DNA from 3 places in the Suipraeoptans intestinalis genome. Region 3 is predicted to be linked to each of the others. Evidence: predicted binding sites of a transcription regulator. Region 3 holds the regulator's gene; each other region holds the start of a gene.
What was found. The regulator Rex, encoded in region 3, represses fermentation and respiration genes when NADH is low (regulators of the CRP and FNR family bind a similar motif). The targets are predictions, from matches to a motif close to ATTGTTAANTANTTAACAAT.

Region 1 (2,271 bases), on a different contig from region 3:
AGGCACCACCACCAGCTTATTGGGATCTACTCCCGGCGCCAGACGCTCTGCGGAAGAACGCTTGGTTGCCAGTGTTGCTCCCATGACAGACGCCAGCGCTGCTCCTTTTAATTTCACTACCGGCGGGATCGTAGGATCCTTCATGATCCAGAAGATCGCATTGACCGGAGCTTCGATCTTGTCCACACGGTTCGGAGACCACAGCTTGGACTTGATGGCACGTCCGTTTCCGTTACGGATATCTTCTGTAACCAGCTGCACCTTTCCGTCCTCGTCCAGCGTTGCCGAACAGTTCTGCGCAGTCAGAAGGTATTGATTATCCGGGCATCCCGTAGGATAGTCGGAGGTTTTGTCAAAGTAGGTCGGCTCAATGGCGATGGAAGCACAGGTATCTGTATTGATGATAAATGCATCGTCATGCAGCACCTTGATCTCATATTTTCCACCGTGCTTTGCATGGGTCAGAGTGGATTTTCCGGATCCGGACAGTCCGTAAACAGAAGCTACAAACTTGGATCCGTCTGCCAGCAGATACTCTTTCTGTCCGCCGTGACAGGAAGCATATCCGTTTCTGTTGGCGATGGCCCATACCATGGTAAGGGTTCCCTTCTTGTGCTCTCCAAAGTAACGCATTCCCAGGATACATGCACAGTTTTGATCCGTGTTAAAGTAGCACAGGGTCTTGGGGTCGCTCAAACAGTCAAAGCTCACTCCCGGATTCTCCTCCGGCGTCCACTGCGGGTCTGAGAAAATATAAATATCCGGCTCTTTTCCATCTCCGATCAGCTTGGATTCTTTGTACATCTTCACGTACTCATCGGACATATACTGGAAGTTCAGCATCCAGGAATACATGATGTTTTCTTCTCCCTCCGGGATCAGAAGATGAACTCTTACCATAAATTCGGGATCCAGGCCTGCGTATACCGTTGCATGGTACATCGTCTTCCAGCGGGAGGTATAGATCGCATCCATTGCCACTTTGTCCAACGCCTCGCAGTCCACTCCCGGTTCTCCTGCGATCCTTCTTGCCGCAGCATAACGGCCGGTAATAGCGCCGTCGTTAAACAACAATACCTTGGCGTCCCGATCCAGACCGAACTCTTCTCCTCTATATACCGGCATATCCGTAACGATCGTACCCGGCGAATTTTTCGCCAGCTCATATGCCTCCTTCAGTGTCTCCACTTTCACCACATTGTTTCCATAAAACGCAGCCTCGATGATAGAACGGGTTTTGGAAAACCCAGTCTTCCCCGCACCGATCTCGCTGATTGGATAATACGCTTTTGTAGCCATAGACCTTCCTCCTTCAAAGTTCAAAATTTTTTTCATTATGCCACTTTTCTCCGGAAAAGTCAACGATTTATCAAAAATTTAACAATATTTTTGAAGGTTTTTCTCTTCTATTATTCAGTTTCTGCGTTTCGTTTTTCCTCTAAAACATAAAAAATGCAGGATTTTCATTCCAATCCTGCATTTTTATGTTTATTCTTTTCTATACGCTCGTCCGACCCTGTCATTTCCCGCCGTAAAACTTCTTTGCTTCGTCATCTCCCCGGATCCGTCTAAAAATATTTTCGGTTCGTTTTTCCCAGGCAGATGGTAAACGCTCCAAGGCCCACCATGCAAAGGACCAGCATGACTCCTAAAAGCCTGCCTCCCTGCCCTGTAAATGCGTGAAACAGTTCCACTGCCCCATACACCAGTAAAAGCACTCCCATCCCTCCCATGGGCAGCAGCATTTCCTTGATGTACTGCTCTTTGTTTCTGCAATTGTCAGGATTTGTGCCTTTGGGCAGCAGGATACTGTGGCTGATCCTTCCCTTAAATTTCATATTGTAAAAGCTGACCATCCAGTAAGCGCTGCAGGCTACCGCCAATATTCCGTACAATTCTTTCATCTTTCTGCTTTCCATCCTCTCATTTTAGCCGATCCCTACGCTTCCAGGATCTTTCTTACCGTTTCTTTCATTTCATCCCGGTCACATTCCATCGTATGCAGCACCGTTGCCTCCAGAATCTCCTTGACCGCCTTCGGCATGGCCGTCCTTGAAACCTTCTCCAGCTGGTGCAGCAGAGACAGTTCATCCCCCTTCTCCTCTTTTCCCAATGCCGCCAGGACACTTTTTACAAATTTATACGGGCTGGCAGTCGATGCGATCAGGCAGGGGCTTTGTTCCTCTTCCCGATACCGTCCACATACAGCGGAAGCAACAGCCGTATGGGTATCCATAACATAGCCTGTCGCCTCATACACTCTGCGGATCT
Region 2 (2,271 bases), on a different contig from region 3:
GCCTACCGCTGTTGCAAAAAGAGCGAGCTCGCGAAAGCCCGCTCTGTAGAAAATATCTGACTTTGATAGATCAAAGACTAGCCTACCTGGAAACCATATTTCAATGGATCCGTAGGATCGATCAGGTAGGTTGCCACACCTGTCAGGTAGCAGGATCCTGTGATCATTGGAACGACAGCGTCAAAGTCGCCAACTTTCGTGGTTTCTTTGATCACGCCCTTGAACAGGCTGCCGATAAAGCTTTCGTAGATGAATTCTTCGCCTACGCCGATCTCGCCCCATTTGTGCAGGGTAGCCAGTTTTGCGCTGGTTCCGGTTCCGCAGGGAGAACGGTCAGCCATGTGCTCACCGAATACAACAACGTTTCTCATGGTTGCCTTGTCCGGATTTGGAGTCGGTCCGTAGAACTCTACCAGGTCTACCGTCGTGATGTCCAGAAGCGGATGCTGTACCGGAATCTCTTTGTTGATGATCTCCATCATCTTCATACCAAGGTCTGTCAGTGCGGGAACGGTCTTGGGATCGATGGAATCGAAGCCGATCTTTGTAGTATCTACCAGTGCAAAGAAGCTTCCGCCGAAAGAAATGGTAAATGGAATCTCTTTTCCGTCTACCACAACGGAGCAGTTCTCTTTATAAACGAAGGAAGGAACGTTTGTCAAAGTAACGCTTTCTACCTTGCCGTCCTTTACTACTGCCTCTGTACGGATGATTCCGGCAGGGGCCTCCAGAACTACCTGGTTCACTCCCTCCTTGCACTCCAGAAGACCTGCTTCCAGGGCAACGGTCACAGCGCCGATGGTGCAGTGTCCGCACATGTTCAGATATCCGCCTGTATCAAGGAACATAACGCCGAAGTCTGCCTCCGGGCTGACCGGCTTGCAAAGGAAAGCGCCGAACATGTCATGGTGTCCTCTTGGCTCAAACATCAGAGCGGTACGTACATGATCGTAGTTTTCTTCCATCCATTTTTTCTTTTCGATCATGGTGTTTCCCTCTGGCTCCGGGAACCCTCCGATCACGACACGACAGAATTCCCCAACGGTGTGAGCGTCCACTACCTGTAATGCAGCTTCAAAACGCTCAAAGTTTACATTTGCTTTCAAGTCCATAATTCTACCTCCTTATAATGTAGGGTTACCTCTCGTTCATAGAAAATATCTATGAATCGTATAAAAACATGGAGAAAGACCGTTATTTTTTCAACCATGTCTTTTTTAAGAAACAAAAAAACGACATAAAATTAACAATCAGAACGCATTCTAGTCAATTGTTCATCTTTCTAATAGCATTATGACCGAAAAGCCAGAAAAAGTCAATGTTTTTTGGGAATATAAAAATATATAAAATTCTGTTAAAATGGTTGAAAAGACCGGGGAAGTGTGATACAGTTGTTGTGCATAAAACCAATGTACGGGGGTAGATGGGTGACTGGTGTGCCTCCTAGTCTTCAAAACTAGTGTAGGGCGTTAGGAGCGTCCTGGGTGGGTTCGATTCCCACATGCCCTCGCCAAAAAATGCCCGAATCACGTTAATTAAATAGCGAAATTGCTACAGAATATTAACGGACAATTATAGATAAAAATTATAAGTGACGCACTCATAGACAGCAACGATTACAGCACGCACGACTTTGAAGGGGACCTGCAGGGAGGACAGCAGGGAGAGTCAGAAGGAAAGTGCTGTATTTGTCACATTTGAAAAAGATAAGTAAACGTACAGAGATGATGCGTTTTTTACTTATGTTTACAGACCGGATCCGTTTCTGCGGGCCGGACTGCAAGACAACTATAAAGAAAAGGAGAGAAAGATCATGGGAAATGTACAGATTTTACTACGTCAGCACGTAGGAGCTCCTTGTGCCCCCATCGTTAAGGCTGGGGACGAGGTGAAAAAGGGAACGTTGATCGCTACCCCTACCGGACTGGGAGCCAACATCTTCTCCAGTGTTTACGGAGTGGTAGAAGAAGTGCTGGAAGATCGGATTGTGATCAAACCGGATGCGGAACAAAAAGATGAGTTTGTTCCCATAGAAGAAGGCAGCAAGCTGGATATGGTAAAGGCGGCGGGCGTCGTTGGAATGGGAGGAGCCGGATTTCCTACAGGAGTGAAGATCGGAACGGACCTGAACGGCGGATATGTACTGGTAAATGCGGCAGAATGTGAGCCGGGACTCCGCCACAATATGGTGCAGCTGGAGGAACAGACAGACATTACCATCCGCGGTTTGAAGTACTGTATGGAAATCTGCAATGCATCAAAGGGAATCAT
Region 3 (2,271 bases):
AAGCGGCCTGTCCGCTCAAGTAGGCGGCTCCTGCCATCCCTCTGCTTCCTGCTATCAGAAGGATTTTTCCATAAGTCCCCTTGTGGGAATCTTCTTTCCGAAGCGGCAGAAGCTGTCGGTATTCCTCCTGTTCCAGAAGAAAGCAGGCGTCCTTTTCCTGAACCCCGTCCAAAGAGATCCCGATATCCCTGCAGAGGATTTCCCCCGCATACTGCTTCCCGGGAAAGAGAAAGAGACCTGGCTTTTCCACCTGAAAGGTGACGGTTACCTGCGCTTTTAATGCTTCTCCGTAGATCTTTCCGGTGGAGACGCAAACGCCGGAAGGCACATCCACCGCCCAGACTTCTTTTTTCAGGGCGTTTAGACGCCGGATCAGCTCCTGATCCCGGGGCGACAGTTCCCTGGAAAGACCCACGCCAAACATAGCGTCCACCAGCAGATCGCCGTCCTCCTCCCGGTATTCTTTCTCCATCCGGCATCCCCTCTCCAACAGGCGCTGCATCTCCCAGAAAAAAAGCGGACTGCCCTTTTTTTGATCGCCTGTGACCACCACCGTCACGTCCACATTCCGCTCCTTCAGGATCCTGGCAATAGCAAGGCCGTCTCCTCCATTGTTGCCTGTTCCGCATAAAACACAGACCTTGGACAAATCCGTCTTTCTTTTCAGCAGCGCCTCCACAAAAGCAAAGGCCGCCCGCTCCATCAAAGTCTCCGCCGGGATCCCTTTTTGTGAGATGGTGTATGCGTCCGCCTGTTTCATCTGCTCTTTTGTCAGCAGCATTCTCACCGGCTCTTCCCCTCCTTCATAAAAAAGGACGTGTAACAGCAAGACTGTCCTCCCCACACTCTTTTTGTTACACGTCTGTATGTATCGTTATTTGCGATGTTCTTCCTTGTATCTGCTGATATTATAAGACAACTGCATCAGACTTTCTGACAGATGCACGTTTTCCACAATGATATGATCCGGAAGATTCAGATCTGTGTGGGCAAAATTCCAGATCGCCCTGACTCCGTTTTCCACCAGACGGTCTGCAACTTCAAGCGCCTTATCTTTTGGAATCGTCAAAACGGCGATCTCCACCTCGTTATTCTTCACGAAAGAATTGATCTCATCCATCATGCGGATGGGAACTCCTCGGATCGTCACTCCCTCCAGTCTGGGATTTACATCGAAGATCCCTTTCAGGATAAACCCTCTGCTCTCAAAAGCGGCGTAATTGGCCAGCGCCTGTCCCAGATTTCCTGCTCCGATGATGATGATGTTATGATCCTGCTCCAGACCCAGGATCTTTCCGATTTCCGTGTAAAGATATTTGACATTGTAGCCGTATCCCTGCTGTCCGAATCCGCCGAAATTGTTCAGGTCCTGACGGATCTGGGATGCCGTCACTTTCATGCGCTTGCTCAGGTCATTTGAGGAGATCCTTTCCATTCCATTTTCCAAAAGTTCTCCCAAATAACGGTAATATCTTGGCAGCCTGCGGATCACAGCCTGTGAAATTTCTCTTTCTTCCACTATTTTGTCCTCCCATAGGTTTTGTCGCTATCATTTTGTCATTATTATATAGAATTCCATTGTCAAAGTCAAACTTTTTGGGTTGTATTTTCTCCGGTATCCGTTATAATAAAATAGCTGTTTTACCGTGAAATCTCACAGCAGAAACGAGGGATATCCATGCTTTTGGCATGTCATCAGATTACCAAATCCTTCGGGGAACAACGTATTCTCTCCGAAGGTTCTTTCCACATAGAAGACCATGAAAAGGCCGCCCTTGTAGGACCCAACGGAGCCGGAAAGTCTACTCTTTTAAAAATCCTGACCGGAGAGATCGCTGCCGATTCCGGAAGCGTTATCCTTGCGAAGGGAAAAACTCTGGGCTATCTGTCCCAGCATCAGGCCATGGAAAGCCGGGCTACCATCTATCAGGAAGTGCGCCTGGCCAAAGCTCATATTTTTCAACTGGAAGAAACGATCCGGACGGTGGAGCAGGAATTAAAGCACCTTTCCGGCAGCGCTTTGCAGGATCGTCTGGAGCATTACCACCGTCTGGTAGAGTCCTTTGAACGCCAGAACGGCTACGCCTGTGAAAGCGAGATCACCGGGGTCCTGAAGGGACTGGGCTTTTCAGAAGAAGAATTTGAAAAACCGGTAGCCTCCCTGTCGGGTGGGCAGAAGACCCGCGTAGCCCTTGGTAAGCTGCTTTTGTCCAAACCGGATCTTCTTCTTCTGGATGAGCCCACCAACCATCTGGATCTGGATTCCGTGGT

Region 1: a site for Rex is predicted at 1,366-1,385, ahead of SOW26_RS07390 (phosphoenolpyruvate carboxykinase (ATP)). Genes of this name have one in related genera too.
Region 2: a site for Rex is predicted at 1,232-1,251, ahead of SOW26_RS03815 (proline racemase family protein). Genes of this name have one in related genera too.

Annotation. Positions count from the first base shown of each region.
Region 1 covers NZ_JAXFXH010000020.1:17,519-19,789, reverse strand. The annotation lists gene SOW26_RS07390 (phosphoenolpyruvate carboxykinase (ATP)) at 1-1,299, opposite strand, end outside; gene SOW26_RS07385 (hypothetical protein) at 1,569-1,904, opposite strand; gene thrC (threonine synthase) at 1,940-2,271, opposite strand, start outside.
Region 2 covers NZ_JAXFXH010000011.1:71,926-74,196, reverse strand. The annotation lists gene SOW26_RS03815 (proline racemase family protein) at 78-1,112, opposite strand; tRNA gene SOW26_RS03810 (tRNA-Sec) at 1,416-1,513, shown strand; gene prdC (proline reductase-associated electron transfer protein PrdC) at 1,814-2,271, shown strand, end outside.
Region 3 covers NZ_JAXFXH010000019.1:41,523-43,793, reverse strand. The annotation lists gene SOW26_RS06050 (NAD(P)H-hydrate dehydratase) at 1-829, opposite strand, end outside; gene SOW26_RS06045 (redox-sensing transcriptional repressor Rex) at 875-1,519, opposite strand; gene SOW26_RS06040 (ABC-F family ATP-binding cassette domain-containing protein) at 1,679-2,271, shown strand, end outside.